Regions from separate parts of the Priestia sp. YIM B13551 genome, predicted to be linked through region 2. Evidence: riboswitches for the same ligand, from Rfam matches in the RefSeq annotation. Region 2 holds a riboswitch; each other region holds the start of a gene.
The links. Region 2 has a riboswitch for thiamine pyrophosphate ahead of tenA (thiaminase II). Riboswitches for the same ligand answer to the same signal wherever they lie in the genome.

Region 1: it holds a riboswitch for thiamine pyrophosphate, as region 2 does, so the genes downstream of both, ACFX4N_RS18495 (acetylornithine deacetylase) here and tenA (thiaminase II) in region 2, are expected to answer to the same signal.
Region 3: it holds a riboswitch for thiamine pyrophosphate, as region 2 does, so the genes downstream of both, thiT (energy-coupled thiamine transporter ThiT) here and tenA (thiaminase II) in region 2, are expected to answer to the same signal.
Region 4: it holds a riboswitch for thiamine pyrophosphate, as region 2 does, so the genes downstream of both, ACFX4N_RS25985 (thiamine phosphate synthase) here and tenA (thiaminase II) in region 2, are expected to answer to the same signal.

Annotation. Positions count from the first base shown of each region.
Region 1 is NZ_JBHZOX010000003.1:287,734-292,236, reverse strand. It holds gene tenA (thiaminase II) at 1-444, opposite strand, end outside; gene ACFX4N_RS18495 (acetylornithine deacetylase) at 450-1,727, opposite strand; TPP riboswitch at 1,842-1,944, opposite strand; gene ACFX4N_RS18490 (MupG family TIM beta-alpha barrel fold protein) at 2,164-3,174, opposite strand; gene ACFX4N_RS18485 (PTS transporter subunit EIIC) at 3,171-4,503, opposite strand, start outside.
Region 2 is NZ_JBHZOX010000001.1:739,557-744,059, reverse strand. It holds gene ACFX4N_RS03850 (aldehyde dehydrogenase) at 1-645, shown strand, start outside; gene tenA (thiaminase II) at 674-1,363, opposite strand; TPP riboswitch at 1,459-1,557, opposite strand; gene ACFX4N_RS03840 (TspO/MBR family protein) at 1,784-2,530, shown strand; gene ACFX4N_RS03835 (hypothetical protein) at 2,834-3,016, shown strand; gene ACFX4N_RS03830 (sodium-dependent transporter) at 3,192-4,503, shown strand, end outside.
Region 3 is NZ_JBHZOX010000001.1:339,617-344,119, forward strand. It holds gene ACFX4N_RS01785 (amino acid permease) at 1-249, opposite strand, end outside; lysine riboswitch at 352-536, opposite strand; TPP riboswitch at 711-811, shown strand; gene thiT (energy-coupled thiamine transporter ThiT) at 844-1,449, shown strand; gene ACFX4N_RS01795 (ethanolamine ammonia-lyase reactivating factor EutA) at 1,606-3,024, shown strand; gene ACFX4N_RS01800 (ethanolamine ammonia-lyase subunit EutB) at 3,051-4,421, shown strand; gene eutC (ethanolamine ammonia-lyase subunit EutC) at 4,436-4,503, shown strand, end outside.
Region 4 is NZ_JBHZOX010000008.1:61,847-66,349, forward strand. It holds gene thiS (sulfur carrier protein ThiS) at 1-171, opposite strand, end outside; gene thiO (glycine oxidase ThiO) at 168-1,295, opposite strand; gene ACFX4N_RS25985 (thiamine phosphate synthase) at 1,279-1,902, opposite strand; TPP riboswitch at 2,024-2,125, opposite strand; gene ACFX4N_RS25990 (hypothetical protein) at 2,288-2,503, opposite strand; gene crcB (fluoride efflux transporter CrcB) at 2,551-2,940, opposite strand; gene ACFX4N_RS26000 (fluoride efflux transporter FluC) at 2,941-3,339, opposite strand; gene ACFX4N_RS26005 (amino acid ABC transporter substrate-binding protein) at 3,681-4,502, shown strand; gene ACFX4N_RS26010 (amino acid ABC transporter permease) at 4,486-4,503, shown strand, end outside.

The DNA.
Region 1 (4,503 bases), on a different contig from region 2:
TTCACTGAGTTCTTTTCCTATTTCCCAGTAGCTCCACATACAAGGCAAAAGAGCCGCCACTAATTCAGCCAATGTTCCGCTTTGACCAACGTGCAGCATATAGTGTGTGTATGCAAGCGTTGTAGGAGATGGCTGCGCTTTTTCTAATTCTTTTTCGCTGATTTCAAATTTCTTGGCATACTCACGGTGCAGGCTCATTTCTTCGTTTAATGTAGAATCTAAAAGTGCAGCAAATTTCCCCATCGTTTGAACATCGGTAGCTTTCATGGCTCCAATCGCAAATAATTTAGCATAATCAATTAGGTAAAGATAATCTTGAATCATATAAAAGCGAAACTTCTCCTTTTCAAGCGTTCCGTCTCCCATCCCCTCTACAAAGGGATGATTATGATTTTGGCGCCAAATCGGCTGCAGCTTTTCATATAATCGTTCACTAAATTTCATGATGATCACTCCTTATGCGTATGCAGCCACGTATAAATGAACTGCACCATCACTTTTGTATATTGAATAAGCTGATTGATATCTAATTGTTCGTTCACAGCATGTGCATTTGCTAAATTCCCAGGACCGTAAATAGCTGCTGGAATACCCGCATCAGCTAGCCAACCGCCATCTGTTACGCTAGTTGACACATCAATTGGAGGCTTTTTCCCTTCAATTTGTTCGTGAGTATGTGCAAGCAGCTGCACTCCTGCATGACCTTCATCAATTTCTAATGACGGAAAGATTTCTCCTCTGTCTTCAATCATTGATGTGCCTCCCCATTCAAAGGTTGGCAGATTATCTTTTAACCATGGATCTGCTTTTGCAATAGCTAAAATGTATTCTTCCACTTCTTTTGATACTTGGTCGTATGATTCATTAGGATAATAGTGAACGGTGATCCACAGCCTGCATTCATCTGCAATAAACGCAGCATGCCTTCCGCCTTCGATTACTGCTGGGTTAATCGTGTTTGTTCCTGGCAAAAATCCTGGATAGCTCTTTGTAACAGCCCAGTGGCGCTCCAATTCTTGCAGCCCTCCGATCACTTTTGCCATCTTTTCGATAGCGCTCGCAGCTAACAGCCCTCCTCCAGCATGAATCATACTTCGGCGTGTACCGTCATGATAGGTTTTGCTGCTTTTTATCGTAATCCATCCTGTGATTACTCCGCCTTGACCTTGAATATGTAAATCACTCGTATCGGCTACAAGCGCAAAGTCAGCTGTATATCCTTTCTGACAGCATTGCAGCGTACCTGCTTCTCCCACTTCTTCTCCTACAACGGATTCAAAAATCAAGTCTCCCGGCAGTTCAATTCCTGCTTCCGTTAAAAGCTGCACTGCAAATAATGCTCCTGCCAAGCCGCCTTTCATATCAGCAACTCCGCGTCCGATTATCATATTGTCTTTTACCACAGCTTCAAACGGATTTGTCTCCCACTTTTCATTTTCTTGTACCTCAGCAACATCCATATGCCCGTTAATAATCAAGCTTTGATAGTCAGCTGATTTTTTCCCTTTTAACGTACCTACTACGATGGGATCGTTGGAATATAAGTCCCACATATCGATGGAAAAACCGCAGTTTTTAAGGAAATCCGCTACGTATAGCTGCGCTTCATGAGAATTTCGTGCAGGAGGCGCCGGCGTTTTATATGAAACAAGCGTTGTTAATAACTGGATTAGCTCCCCTTTGCGCTCCTCTACCTGTTTGACAAGCAAATCAATTGTTTCTTCCATGTATGACACCTTCCTTTATGCATAAAAAAACACTTCTTTCGCAGGAAAGAAGTGTTTTTGTTTATATACACAAAATTATTATAACGAGTTCGTAAGGAAATCCCATACAAAACATCCATTACAATACCTCTTTCCTACGCTAGTATTACCTAGTTCAGGTTATAAGGGTTAAGACTTCTCGTCTCTCTCAGCTTCGAAAGCACCCCTAGTGGTGTTGTATCTCTATGAAATTAAACTATTATCATATGTTTACCTTTAATAGTTTTATCATAGTAAAGCGGTTTATTCAATAGAAAGGTTCATGATTCAGCAATGAAAATAGTTTCCTTTTTAGTAAAATAAAAAGCACACACCTTTTTTAAGCAGTGTGTGCTCTTTACTTTTATAAGCTTACTAGTTAGCTATCGGCTTTTTTAAAAATACACGATTTTTCCATTTAGACAGTGACAAGCTCAAGTTTTCGCCCCGGTCTCACTAATGAAAGTAGCTCATGATCTTCCTCTATCACATACCCAATCACGTTAACATTAGCATTTGCAGGCAAATTCGTTTTAGCTATTTGAACCTCTCCTCTGTAGCGTCCGTAGCCATCATTGTCCATTGTAATTGCTCCGATTCTGCGTTCTACTGTACGAAATGGCGGCACTGGTTTTACAGATCGAGTATCAACCAACCGCAGAACGTCTCTTGATACATCCGGACGCACGCTGTACGTTCCCTCTATATGAAGTGAACGAATGCGCAGCGGAATAATGCGGTTTTCTTGATATCGAACTAAACGCTTTAATAAACTTGAACCGGCGTATGGATCTCCAATATAAACCTCCGTTACTCCGCATCCGTATAAATCTACTGCAGAGGTAAAAGGACATCTATTACGGTCTTTTTCTCTAGTAGGAAGACCTTGATAAACAGGGCCTCTTTTTTCGCCTTCTCCAGGAATATAAGCGCAGACTGGGATACGAAGTTCATTAAATAAATCTGTCTGCTGTTGAAAAAACGTTTCTTCAAGTCCTGTTTCAGGCCGCGGATAAAAATTATGCCATGCAAGCAGCTGATGATGATGAAGGCCTGCAGATAACAGCGATTCTATTTCTTCTTTGGATAACGTACTTGCATTAACAGCAATATAAAATTCATTCGCAAGCGAAAGAGTTTCTTTTACACTAAAGCCATCGTCTAGTCTAATACCCGATACGCCAAGTGAAGATAGCGTCATAAGGCTTTCAATACCTAAATGAACCGGCGTATGCTTGGATACGTCTGCATACACGCTTATTCCACAATCTCTAGCCACATGAAGCAATTCTTTTGCCCGTTCAGCCAAATCTCCTTTTTCTTCTGGAATGTGAAGCGAAGTGAATGCGCGTGTAACTCCGCATTCACTCGCTTCTATTAATCTTTTTTTGGCATCACTATCATTTAAATAAAACGAAATACCGATCATTCAAACTCCCTCGCCATTTCATCGTTAAATCCAAAGAAATAGGTACAAATAAACCCTGCTGCATAAGCAATAACTAATCCAAGTAAATAAAGAAGAATTTGATGCGCATGAACTAAAAACGTAAGCGGCAAACCGGATACCCCCACTGCTACAGTTGCAATATGGAAGTGCGCCTGAAACGCTCCTCCGATTCCGGCTCCAAGACAAGCGGTTAAAAATGGGCGCCCTAAAGGAAGTGTGACTCCAAAAATAAGCGGCTCTCCGATTCCCAGCAGACCTGAAGGAAGTGCCCCTCCAATTGCTCGCTTTAAACGTTTTTTCTTTGTTTTGATATAAATAGCAAAAGCTGCACCTACCTGACCGGCTCCGCCCATTGCTAGTATAGGAAGAAGCGGATCATCTCCAATTGAATTAATAAGCTCTAAATGAACAGGAGTAAGACCTTGATGCAGTCCTGTAATAACGAGCGGCAAAAACGTTGCTCCTAAAACAAAGCCTGCTACAACTCCTCCAACCTCTAGAACTCCTAAAAGACCTTTTGTGATTCCATCTGAAATTAAGCCTCCGATTGGCATGAATACTACATACGTAATAATGCCTGTAATTAACACCGTAACGGTTGGTGTAATAATAATATCCAGTGACTGAGGGACAAATTTACGTACTCGTTTTTCTACCACGGCCATAAAGATTGCTGCAAGCAACACGCCTATTAAGCCGCCACGCCCCGGCAAAAGAGCTTCACCAAAAAGTTTAATATCAGCTACGGCAGGATTAATGACTAAAATGCCTGCTAAGCCTCCTAGAGCCGGCGAACCACCAAATTCTTTTGCGGCATTAATACCTACTAAAATACCAAGATAGGCAAATAAACCGCTCCCGATAACGGTTAAAAGAATAGCAATCTGTGAATCTGCCGGAAGCCACTTCGCTTGAACAGCTGCTTTTGTCACTCCGGTGATAAGTCCGGATGCTACAAGAGCAGGTATTAACGGAATAAAAATACTCGCAATTCGGCGAAGCAAGAGCTTAAACGGAGTTGCATTTTTTTCTTTCAGCTCCGATTTCCGCTGAGCCGCACGATTTTCTAAATTAATACCGCCGGATTCATCAATTAACTTTCCAAATTCCTCTGTTACTTTGTTTACTTTTCCAGGACCAATAATGATTTGCAGCGTTTCTTCTTCAACTAATCCGAGCACGCCTTCAAGCTTTCGTATATCTGCCTTTTTTACAATTGAATCATCTTTTACAGTCACCCGCAGCCGAGTCATACAATGCGTATACGCTTCAATATTCGATGCTCCCCCAAGCATCTCCAAAATAACC
Region 2 (4,503 bases):
ACGTGCGTTGCTCCTGATTATTTGCTCGTGCATAAAAAGGTAAAAGCGCAGCTTGTAGAGAAACTTCGCGAAGCGATTTCTCAATTTTACGGTAGTAATCCGCTTGAAAGCGACCGCTATGGCCGTATTGTCAGTGAGCGCCATTTTACTCGGCTAGTTGAGTTTTTAAAAGACGGAAATGCTATAGTTGGAGGCGGGTACAATAAAAACACGCTAACAATAGAACCTACGGTGTTAAGTGAAGTAAGCTGGACCTCAGATGTCATGCAAGAAGAAATCTTTGGGCCTATTCTTCCTATGATTGAATATGAAACACTAGACGAAGTCATTCATAAAGTTCAAGAAAAAGCTAAGCCGTTAGCTCTTTACTTATTTACAGAAAGTGAAGATGTGCAAAACGCCATAACGGAGCGTCTTTCATTTGGAGGAGGCTGTATAAACGATACGCTTATGCATATCGCTACGCCATATTTACCGTTTGGCGGAGTGGGAGAAAGCGGCACGGGTCAATATCATGGAAAAGACAGCTTTCAGACATTTACTCATTTTAAAAGCATGCTGTCTCAAACAACCAAGTTTGATTTGTCATTCCGCTATCCTTCGGAAAAACAAAGCTTGAAAATGATCAAAAAATTACTGAAATAAAAGAGCCTCCTGATAGGAGGCTTTTTCGTTATTTTGAAAGTGAAAGCTGAGAAAGCGGCCATTTTTCTTGGATATATGCCATTTCCCAAAATAAATACTCGAGTTCACAGCTTTTGATGAAGTGATCTTTCATACGGTTACGTTCTTCTTCAGTCGCTTGTTCGGCGAGTTCATCGAGCTTGTTACAAAACCATTGTGTTGTGCCATTCATTTCTTCATTATTATAAAACTGAATCCATTCATAAAAAGGATGAGAAGGAGATGGATTTACTTGTTCTGTAATGCGCTGCCCAATTTCAACGTACGTCCATGGACATGGAAGAAGCACTGCAATGATTTCTGCTAAGCTGCCTGTATGCGCAACGCTTGTCATATGGTTAATGTAGTGGCTGGCCGTCGGTGAAAGCGTCTCAGTGTGAAGGTCTTCATAACGTACGCCTGCTACTTCACAAAAATTATTGTGAGGGTGTACTTCACTATGTAATACCGTAGAAATGCCGGCATTAAAGGCTTCCATTTCGGTACGCGTGCGGCATTTCGTTAAAGCAGCGCCGTAAATGCGAACAAATGCTGTTAAGTATTCGTAATCTTGAGAAACGTAGTGAATAAGCGCTTCTTTTGGCACGTTTCCTTCAGCAATTCCTTTAATAAAAGGATGGTTAAAAATGGCTTCGTAAATATAGTTTGCTTCTTGTCTTAATTGAGATGAAAATGACATCAAAATCCTCCTTTAATATGAGGAAGTCACAAACAAGCACATAAAGGAAATAAAAAACACTCCGTTTATAAACGGAGTGGCAAAGGACAGTAAAAAACTGAACATTGCCACTTTCCTACGCTGGTATGAGCCAGATCAGGTTCAAAGGGATCAAGAAAACTTGTCTCAGCCGGTGGGCACCCCTAGTGGACTTCCTATTAATCTATGTTTAACTTACCATATATTCTGAAAAATAGAAAGCGTTATGGGAAATTGTGTGCTAACCGCTTTTCTTTCTTAAAGAGGAAATTTCTTAAAGCTATTTTTAATCATTTTTGTTTAAAAATGCATATTTTTAGGGAAGAAGAGGTATTAATGAAGGGAAGAGCCGTTTTCGTCTCCGAAACACTCCCATATAAATAGAAGAAAGGAGAGAACAAAATGGCGAAATTTCGTTTGTATGCTGTATTAAATACAGTAGGCTTGGCTATTACACTGCTTGTGAATTATTTAGCAAATGCCATTCCAATAGGAGGCAAAACAACGGGAGAAGCTTCTGCGCAAGTTCCTACGTTGTTTACACCAGCGGGTTATGCCTTTGCTATCTGGGGCGTTATTTATTTATTATTAACCATTTGGGTTATACGCCAATTTTTTGCAAGAGAAGATCAAAAGGAAATATATGCACGTATCGGCATTTGGTTTTTTCTAAACTGTTTGTTAAATAGTGCGTGGATCTTTATTTTCCAAAACGATTACTATAAGTTATCTCTTTTAGTTATGCTCTTTATTCTAGGCACATTAATGATTGTATATTCCATTATTCAGCATTCTCGGATGACGACATGGTTTATGCGTCTGCCGATTTCGCTTTATCTTGGATGGATTTCTGTTGCGACTATTGTCAATGTGTTTGTCGTATTTCAAGCAAATGGAATACAGCATTTGCTTGGCCTGAGCGAGTTAGCATGGACGATTATTATGCTGCTGGTAGGAGCTGCGCTGGGCATTATGTTTACATTAAAAAACCGAGACGCTGTTTATCCGCTTGTTTTTATTTGGGCTTATATTGCCATTGCAGTGAAGCAAAGTGGAAATCAGCCAATTGTCATTACTGTCATCATTTCAGTTGTTTTATTAGCAATTGCCATTATTGTGGGATTGATTAAACGCTATAGACGTTTTTAAAAAGAAGCTCTAGCTTTTGTAAGCTAGAGCTTTTTATGATGCTCTTTTGATTGTAAAAAAGCAGCTGTAAAAGCAATTAAGCTAATTAAAATACCAAAAGGAACAACAATTGGTACGAATGATAAAATAAATGTCATAAGTGTAACCTCCATGTTGCATCGGTGCATAATGAAAAATTCAACTTTTTTAAATTGAAGTTCCGCTATTATAGTATGCTAGGCTTTATGTTTGGAGCCTATATGTTTAGAAATAAACGAAAAAGGCAACATACGTTACATACAGGTTGTATTAGGAGGAGTTAAAATGGAAACATATTTAGTCGCTTACACAGATAAAGATGATATGGAATATAAACAAGTGACGTGCGAGAGTTATGAAGATGCAGAGCGTACGGTCCTTCGTTTAGAGAGAGAAGGGCATATGCATATTGAAGAAATTTCAAATCAAGAAGCCTACCGGGGAGATGAATCATCGTACAGAGAATAAATTTTGAATAGAAACACCAACCTTAAAATGAAGAAGCAGCTGCTTCTTCATTTTTCTATTCTATATAGATATCGTTTTATAGAAAAAAGTAAAACGGGAATGATTTTCTTCTGCATTTATGGTACAGTACTAATCAGGTGAGTTTTGAGTTTAGAAGAGGAGAGAGTAACATTATATGAGTAAAGGAAATCAGTGGTCTTCACGCCTCGGTTTTATTTTAGCATCTGCTGGGGCAGCAATTGGTCTAGGAGCGATATGGAAGTTTCCATACGTAACGGGAACCAGTGGCGGTGGAGCGTTTTTTGCGTTGTTTATTTTATTTACGATTTTTATTGGATTGCCGCTTCTGTTGGCAGAATTTATCATTGGAAGACATACGGGAAAAGAAGCGATTAGTGCTTATAAGGCAATTGCTCCAAAATCCGCTTGGGTATGGATTGGCAGGCTGGGAGTACTAAGCTGTGTCGTTTTGCTTTCCTTTTACAGCGTCGTTGGCGGCTGGGTGATTTTATATACGATTATGAGCGTAACCGGTATGCTAAGCGGAAAAGAGTACGGCCCGTTGTTCAATGCCGTCATTAGCCAGCCTTATGTAGTATTAGGTGCACAGGCGCTGTTTTTATTAATTACAGTGTTTGTTATTTCAAAAGGCGTACAAAAAGGAATAGAGCGTGCTAATAAATACATGATGCCGCTGTTATTTATTTGTTTTATCATTATCGTAGTGCGTTCTTTAACATTAGACGGAGCAATGGACGGAGTAAAGTTCTTTTTGAAACCAGATTTTTCAGCCATTACAGGGTCATCTGTTCTCTATGCGCTCGGTCAGTCGTTTTTCTCGCTTTGCGTGGGATTATCCTGCATGGTGACATATAGCTCTTATTTAGGGAAAAAAGTAAGCTTGACGCGTTCAGCTGGCACTATTGCTATTTTGAACTTGTTTGTTTCGCTGCTGGCGGGCTTGGCTATTTTTCCAGCCGTTTTTTCATTTGGATTAAAGCCAACTGAAGGACCTGGACTTTTGTTTGTGGTCTTGCCAACAGTATTTGAGAAAATGCCGTTTGGTACCGTCTTTTTAGCACTGTTTTTAATTTTATTTCTATTCGCTACGCTTACCTCTGCTTTCTCACTGCTGGAAATTATCGTAGCTGCTTTAACCAAAGACGATCAGACAAAACGAACTCGCTACGCTTCTTTATCAGGGATTCTTGTGTTTGTGGTAGGTATCCCATCAGCGCTTTCGTTTGGTGTACTAAAACATGTCTCACTTTTTGGCAGAAGTATATTTGACGTAGCTGACTTTTTTGTGAGCAACTTAATGCTGCCTCTTGGAAGTTTAGCCATTGCGATTTTTGTGACATTTAAAATGAAAAAAGAAGCCGTGTATGAAGAGTTTATTTCAGGAAGTACAAAAGGCGCTAAATTATTCAATGCATGGTTCTTTCTAGTTAAATACGTATTGCCTATTATAATTATAGCTGTTCTAT
Region 3 (4,503 bases), 400 kb from region 2:
AAACCGAGACGCATACGTACTAAACGAACCAGCTTCAGGCATATAAGCTGCGAGCTCCGCCAGGCTGGTCATCAAAAAGTAAACCATGACACCAATAATAGCGTAAGCTAAAAGCGCTCCCCCAGGTCCTGCTGTGTGAATTGCTCCACCACTTGCTAGGAATAAGCCGGTTCCGATGGCTCCTCCTAATGAAATCATCGTTAAGTGGCGAGATTTCAACCCACGTTTTAATTCTTGCTGCTCTTGCATAGATAAATACTCCTTTCGAATGTACGGAAAGAGACGGGATAACATAAAAAAAGCCCGCAGTATATGTGCGCGCTTTTAAATCTGAAAACCGCGTCAACCTTCCGTGAAGATAGCTCTTCACATCACTTGCATGATGTGACAGTTCTGTTCCTGTTCGGAGACAGCCCCAGCTTAAATCAACCGAGAAGTGATCTAAACTTCGGCAATTTTTCCTTTCAAGCAACATCCTCAATGTTCTCTGCATTTCCGTTGCTTTACTATTAAAAACTGCGACCTCTACCTCATCGATTAGGATGAGGGTTTTTTATATTCATTTGACATAAAAGAAGTATATCAAATACTAAAACGATTGTCATTATAAAAAATAGATTCAGAAAATAGAAACATCTTTGAAATCTCTCGAATCTATTTTGTTACATATGGTATAATAAATGTTGTCATAATACTACATAAATATCCGAACGTACCACAGGGGGAGCCGCCGTGCTGAGAGTGAACAAATTGTTCAGACCCTTCGAACCTGTTAGTTAACGCTAGCGTAGGAATGTGGGAATAGTAGCATATATTTGCTTACTCCTGTGTAAACCGTTTGATATGAATGATTCAAAAACAGGAGTGAGAAACGTGAATAAAGCATTACCCTTACAGGCTAAAATTGAAATAGCTATTTTTGCAGCATTAGCACTTCTACTTGATCTTTTGCCTTCCATTAAGATTGCAACGGCTGTGAGTATTTCGTTCTCCATGGTGCCCATTTTTATTATGTGCTTTCGCTGGGGAGTAAAAGGCGGGGCTCTATCTGGTCTATTATGGGGGCTGTTGCAGTTGGCAACAGGAACGGCTTATATTTTAACAGCGCTGCAAACGTTTATTGAATATATTGTGGCTTTTGCTTTTATAGGTTTTGGAGGTGTTTTTTCGCAATCTATTAAAACAAATTTAGCTAACAATAACAGATCAAAAGCTTTTGTTTTGATTGTTTTATCCCTTGTTATCGGCAGCTTCGCACGGTATTTCTGGCACTTTATTGCGGGTATTATTTTCTGGGGATCATACGCGCCAAAGGGCATGTCCGCTCTGTGGTATTCTTTCTCAATGAACGGGATTTCTATGATTGGGTCGTTGCTATCGTGTCTAATCATCCTTTCACTATTAATTCCATCCGCATCAAGAATGATTGTAACTAAATCACACTCATAATAAAAAAGACTAAATCTACCAAGATTTAGTCTTTTTTATTATTTGTCACCTTTGTTTACACAAAAGTGTGTCAGGTTTGATAACATAGTTGGTGAAATATTCAAAAAACTGTTTTATGATAATCACCATATTCAAACGAGATAAGGGATTGATAGCATGCTACAGAAATGGATCACGAGCATAGGTTTAGATATTGGAACAAGCACAACAAAACTGATTGTAAGCAAGCTGCTAGTAGCAAATCAACAAAATCAGTTTACGCTGCCAGGCTGTCAAATTATTGATCGTCGCGTAACGTATGCAAGTTCTATCTATACCACCCCTATGCTAAACGATGTTGAAATCGATGTTCAAAGATTAACGGTACTACTAGAACAAGAGTATAAGAATGCAGGAATCTCCTTAGATCAAGTGGAGGCGGGCGCTGTGATCATTACAGGAGAAACGGCTAGAAAGCAAAATGCAGAAAGTATCGTTCACTATCTAGCCGAACATGCTGGGGATTTTGTTGTTGCAACAGCCGGCGCTGACTTGGAAGGAATATTAGCAGCAAAAGGATCAGGAGCAATCGAACGTTCTGCTGAAACAAATGCAGTAATTGCCAATATTGATGTAGGAGGAGGCACTGCTAACATCGCTTTATGTCAAAATGGAAAAGTGATAGAAACGTTTACACTGCATGTAGGCGGGAGATTAATTCGACTAAATGAAGACGGTCTTGTTACCTACGTTTCGTCTCATTTAACTGAATTTTTGAAAAATAATTCTTTAACACTGCGAGAAGGTGAAAAAGCAACATTTGAAAAGCTCTCGTCTATCTGTCAATTACTAGCTGAAGAAACCATGAATTATGTAAAAGCGCTGAATCAAAATTCCTCGCTGCTCGTTTCTCCTCATACAAGATCTTCTATACCTCCTGAAACGATCATGGTTTCAGGAGGAGTAGGAGCAATGATGGAGAAGCAAAAGCCAAAAACAGTGAAGGAAGTGGTCATACACGGAGACGTTGGTCCACTTCTAGCATATCATTTTCAATCCATCCAAGTATCTCAAGCCGCTGAGACAACGCGCGCTACTGTCATTGGAGCTGGTATGCAAAATACAGAAGTTAGCGGATCAACCATATACATTAAGTCTAAAAAACTGCCGCTGAAAAACATTCCGATTATAGAAATACCCGTACAGCCAGAGGAGGAGTGGAATCCGCAGCTGTTTCAAGAAAGAGCTCGAGCGTCATGTATGCAGGCTTCAACTATTTTCAGTGCAGAAGATCCTCCCGTTGCTATTGCTTTATCTCATTTTCCTTACTGCAGCTATAAGATGCTGCAAGAATTAGCAAAAGTAATAAGCGCTGAATTTATTGCTTGTTTTAAGAGAGCTAAGTGCCTCGTTGTTTTATGCGAGCAAGATATTGCAAAAGCCTTAGGACAAGCACTAGCTAAACAGAGAAAAGAGTTAGAAATTATTTGTTTAGATCAAATTGATTTTACACACGGAGATTACATCGATCTAGGGTTACCAGTAGCTGGAGAAGCGATCTCCGTTTCCGTTAAAACGCTCGCTTTTTCATCCTAATCCACTAAATATACAAGGAGGAAACGATGTTTAAAACTACACGATTGTTAGGAGAAACATTTTCATTTTATAGCTTAAAAGAAATCATGGCCAAAGCAAACGAAGAGCGTTCTGGAGATCAGCTCGCGGGAGTTAGCGCTGAGTCAATGAAAGAACGAATGGCAGCAAAGCAAGTCCTAGCTGATATCACACTTGCTGATATTCGAAACTACCCGCTGCTCAGCGCAGATGAAGACAACGTCTCGGCGTTAATCGAAAGTCAAATTGATTCATCGGTTTACGACATTATAAAAAATTGGACAGTAGGGGAGTTAAGAGAATACATCTTATCTGATGAGCATACCGGAGAAGACCTTCTTGCGCTTAGCAAAGGATTAAGCAGCGAAATGATTGCGGCAGCTACTAAAATTATGTCCAATTTAGATTTAATTCAAGGAGCAGCCAAAATAGAAGTGCAAACTACTTGTCAAACGACTATCGGCCAAAAAGGCGTATTGGCTTCAAGAGCCCAGCCTAATCATCCTTCAGATAACTTAAAAGGAATGAGAGCATCTCTCTACGAAGCGTTAAGCTATGGAATTGGGGATGCGGTTATTGGAATTAACCCCGTTATTGACACAACGGATAATATCTACGCGCTTTTAAATGAAACAAAAAATATAATCAATGAATGGTCCATCCCTACTCAAAACTGTGTGTTATCACATGTAACAAGTCAGATGAGAGCAATCGAAAAAGGAGCATCTGCTGACTTGATTTTTCAAAGTTTAGCAGGAACAGAAGCCGGTAATGACTCATTTGGGATTTCACTGTCTATGCTCAATGAAGCAACAGCGTTAATTCATGAAAAAGGTACAGCAAAAGGTCCGAACCGCTGGTATTTTGAAACAGGACAAGGTTCTGAACTGTCAGCAGAAGCTCACTATAATATTGATCAAGTAACGCTCGAAGCTAGATGCTACGGCTTAGCTCGTCACTACAAGCCTTTCTTAGTTAACACGGTTGTTGGATTTATTGGACCTGAATATTTATATAACAGCAAACAAGTCCTACGAGCTGGGCTAGAAGATCACTTTATGGGCAAAATGCACGGCTTGCCTATGGGAGTAGACGTATGTTACACCAATCACATGGATGCTGATCAAAATGACATGGATAATTTAAGTATGCTTCTAGGAACAGCTGGAGTGAACTTTGTCATAGGAGTGCCCATGGCTGATGACTGCATGCTAAACTACCAGTCTCTTAGTTATCATGACATCGCAACGGTACGTAATGTGTTAGACCGTACCCCAACGCCGTTATTTCAAAAGTGGCTTGAAGATCAGCGTATTATGGAAAACGGACGCTTTACATCTAGAGCCGGAGACCCAACTATTTTTATGAATTTGATTTAAGGAAGGTGCTTACTATGATACCAAAGTCAAATCGCGATCCGCTTGAAACACTTAAACAATTTACCCCTGCCCGCATAGGTGT
Region 4 (4,503 bases), on a different contig from region 2:
TATATCGCCATCTTTTAAGCATGCATCGCTATGTTCTTCTTTTTGCAAAATGTTCTTGTTTAGCTCAACAATTACCACTCGTTCATGCAGGTTCTGAGCCTGCAACAAGTGCTCGACCGTTTCAATTTCATCTCCAAAAGTAACGGTCTTACCATTAATGATTAGATTCAATGAACTCCCTCCATTACTCTTGTTAGCTGAAATGATGTAAAAAATGAATGATTCGGCTTTTTCCCTAACAAAGCATCAGCCATAATTTTTCCAGTTGCAGCACTTAATAAAATACCGTTTCGGTAGTGGCCAAACGCCATGTGTAGATTCGCTATTTCAGGATGCGCTCCTAAATAAGGCCAGCCATCATTTGTTTGCGGACGAAGACCAGCCCATGCTTTTTCAAATGTGGCTTCTTTAATAGCCGGCAGAAGCGCAGAAGCTTTATTCAGCAAAAATTGAATACCTTGTGCAGAAACCGTCTTGGTAAAATCATGCTGTAGCTTAGTTGCCCCGATTACGATTCTTCCACCAGTCTTAGGCACTAAGTAAAAACCTTCATCTAAAAAAATCGTTTTAGAAAGCAGCGGCTTTTGACTTTGAAGAGCAATACACTCCCCTTTTACGGGAAACACCTGACCTACATGTTCAGAAGAAATAAAGCGTTTAGCCCATGAGCCTGCTGCAATAACTACTTTTTCTCCATAAAAAGAGCCTTTGGACGTCTGTACACCTTTTACTGTTTCATTTTCCATAATAAGAGAATGAACGTCACAGTATTCGAATACATCTGCTCCGTGATACAAGGCTCCATGAGCAAGAGCTTGCGTTAACTTAGCCGGAGCTAGCTGGCCGTCTCCCGGTATTGTAATGGCTCCGTATATGTCTGGAGAGAGCCCGGGTTCTAACAAACGCGCTTCTTTTACATCGATCCATCTTACATGTTCATCCCACCGGTGGTGCTGAGCGGCTTTTTTCTTTAATACGTGTGCATCTTCTTCTGTTACAGCGACTTTTAATAAGCCTTTTTGAATGAGCTCTACATCGATGGCCGTTTTTTCTTTTAGTTCCTTCACCAGTTCAGGAAACATGCTTCTGCTCTTAATAGCAAGGTCTAAAAGAGGACCTTCTTCATTAATTTCAGCTTGAGCACCTAAAATACCAGCGGCTGCACTTGAAGCTTCACAACCAATTTGATTGCGTTCAAGAATAGCTACTGACGCTCCTTGTTTTGACAAATGATAAGCGATAGAAGAGCTGATTATACCTCCTCCGATTAACAGTACATCATAATGCTGCTTCATTTTCTCCACCTCCAGATGTCCATATATGAGAATATTGTTTAATCGCTTTGAGGGGATCTTGCGCAAGCATGACACCAGACATCACAGCTATACCGTGTGCTCCTGTTTGAAGCACCTCTTTGGCATTTACAGGTGTAATTCCTCCAATGGCAATAACCGGTATCTGCACAGCGTCTACTACTTCTTTTAGTGCTGCTATCCCTCGACTTTTTAATCCTTTTTTTGAATGTGTTGAATAAATATGTCCGTATAGAATGTAGTGAGCACCATCTTTTTCAGCTTCTAAAGCCTCTTCCACAGAGTGAACTGATTTTCCGACAATAAGAGAAGGAAATGCGTCTATAACAACCGAAACGTCTAAACTATGATAGGCAAGCTGTACGCCTTTTGCTTTTAAAGCATGCGCTACATCAACTCGGTCATTCAAAATAATTTTAGAGCGACAAAATGGCAGGCTTTCTAGTAAACATTGAATCTGCTTTGCCGTTTTCTCTTTTTCTCTAATATGAACGGCGCCCGCAAAAGGCGCGATAGCCGTTAAAATTTTTTGAAGCTCTTCGATTGGCTGCTTATCTGTTGTAATGACATGAAATTTAGGAATATCCACATGATCGAAACCTTTCTATTCAGAATAAAGAGAAATTTCAATCACCTCATCTTGTGTAGAGGGTTTTATTACATACAAAAAACCACTCTACAACGTAGAGTGGTTAGCATGCATCGTTATGTAAACATGATCACCACTTCCCTACGCTGGTCCAAACCAGATCAGGTTCAAAGGGTCCGAAATACATTCGTCTCAGCTTCAAAAAGCTCCCCTAGTGATTGCTATTTATTGATTTTGTTTTCGCACTTAAAATTATAACACAACTAGATGTAAATACAATATCTCTTTATGCTCTTACAGCTCTCTTCTTTTTATAGATGTATCTTTTAAGCTTCTTTAGTAAGTAAGAGGCCCGGCGCACCGCATCATTCTGCTTTTTATATGGTTAGTAATCGGTATAGTCGTCAAATTCTTCTTTGTCTTTTTCCTTTTTCCGATCCCATATAAACAGCAGGAGTAACATAATAAAAGTTAGAATATAAAAACCGTAAAAAATAAATGCCGCGACAACATTTATAAATAAAAATAAAAAACCGATGATCTGACCTGCAACAGCTACAATCAACAAAATGTATTTCCAAACTTCTGCTTTTCTATCCATTCTCTACTTCTCCGTCTTTTTGTTTTTCCCTACTAGAAACGTTCTCTTTACTTAAATAAAAACGTTCCTGCCAGTAAACCGACTGTAAATAAACCAACTGTTCCAAATGCTGAAATCCCCACATACGCCAACATTTTTCGATAAGATTTTTCTCGAATTAACTGTACGGTTTCCACACTGAACGTTGAAAAAGTGGTAAAGGCACCAAAAAACCCAATGCCAATCATTAAAAATATTGAATCATCATAAGCATGACTCGGAACCTTTCCATAATAACTACCGTAAAAAAGACCAAGGCCAAACGCACCGAGCAAGTTTACAAACAGCATTGATACTGGAAAAGGAGGGTTTGAAACTATTTTTGTAACTTTTAAACCCAAAAGATAACGGCATATCCCTCCAGCTGCCCCGCCAAGTGCCAAGCTCACTATGCTCATTTACTTCACCTCATGTACTTTCACTAAATTTTCCCCTGCCGCTTCACCGCATAGATAGCCTGCTAAAGCAAGAAGGATTCCACCTACTAAAGAGACAATTACATAAATGGCTCCCCAAAATAAATGGTGCTGAGTGAGAGAAATGACGTCTCCTGCAAACGTTGAATACGTTGTAAAACCGCCGCACACGCCAACTCCTAGTCCAAGCTTTATCCATTCTTTTGGCTTTTTCCACACAAAAAATCCTGTTAATAGGCCTAGTATGAAGCTTCCTAATAGGTTTTCAATTACCGTTCCTATTGGATAGCCCGTGTATAATAAGGAAAGATTCAGCAAATAACGTGCATATGTACCAGCGATAGCACCAAAGGCAATTGAGATTAAGTTTATGGCTTTCATCATATCGCTCCGTTTCATAAATTCTTCTTTAAGTGTACCATAAGGAATTTATTTCTACCTTAACATTTAACTATATGTTTATTGCACCAAAAGTCATGAAAAAATGAAAGAGAAAATCGTCGCATGAAACTTCCTTTTTACTCCTCAAATCTCCCTTAAAAATCCACTTAATCCAAATTTTAAAATCTTTCTGTATCCTTATGACAAACCGTGTATAGAAGGTATATTTCCCTTATTTTAAGTCACATTAATCGTATAAGTTTTTTTTGTTGACTTTTGCTGTGTTCTTGTTTAGTATCACAGAGTATCATTTCCTATCAGAATACTAGGGGGTTTAGAAAATGAAGAAATTTGCTGCACTTTTGTCGCTACTATTAGCTTTCACAGTTGTGCTTGCCGCATGCGGTTCTAGCTCAAAAAATGAAGCAAACAATGGAGACAATAAATCTTCACAAGGGGATTTATATAATAAAGTGAAAAAAGATGGTGTATTAACAATTGGAACTGAAGGTACATACCCTCCGTTCACTTTTCATGATGACAAACAAAAGCTAACTGGGTTTGATGTAGAATTGGCTCAAGAAGTAGCTAAACGTCTTGGCGTAAAAGCTGAGTTCAAAGAAACACAGTGGGATGGCATGTTTGCCGGATTAGATGCTAAACGCTTTGACATGATTGCTAATGAAGTGGGTATTCGTGAAGATCGTCAAAAGAAATACGATTTCTCTGACCCATACATCCAGTCAGGCGCTGTATTAATTGTTCGTAAAGACGAAAAAGATATCAAATCATTTAAAGATTTAAAAGGAAAAAAATCAGCGCAGTCATTAACAAGTAACTATAAAGACATGGCTCAATCTTATGGTGCAAACATTACGAGTGCTGAAGGTTTTGCTCAAGCAGTAGAACTAATGAGCGCAAACCGTGTTGATGCTACAATCAACGATAAATTATCGTTCCTTGACTATAAGAAAAAGCACCCTAACGCACCTATCAAAATCGCGGATGAAAAATCCGATGGTGCTGCAAGCGGCTTTATGTTTAGAAAAGACAGCGGTAAGTTAGTGGATGAAGTAAACAAAGCATTGAAAGATATGAAAAAAGACGGAACATACGCAAAAATTTCTAAGAAATGGTTTGGCGAAGATGTTTCTCCTAAATAAT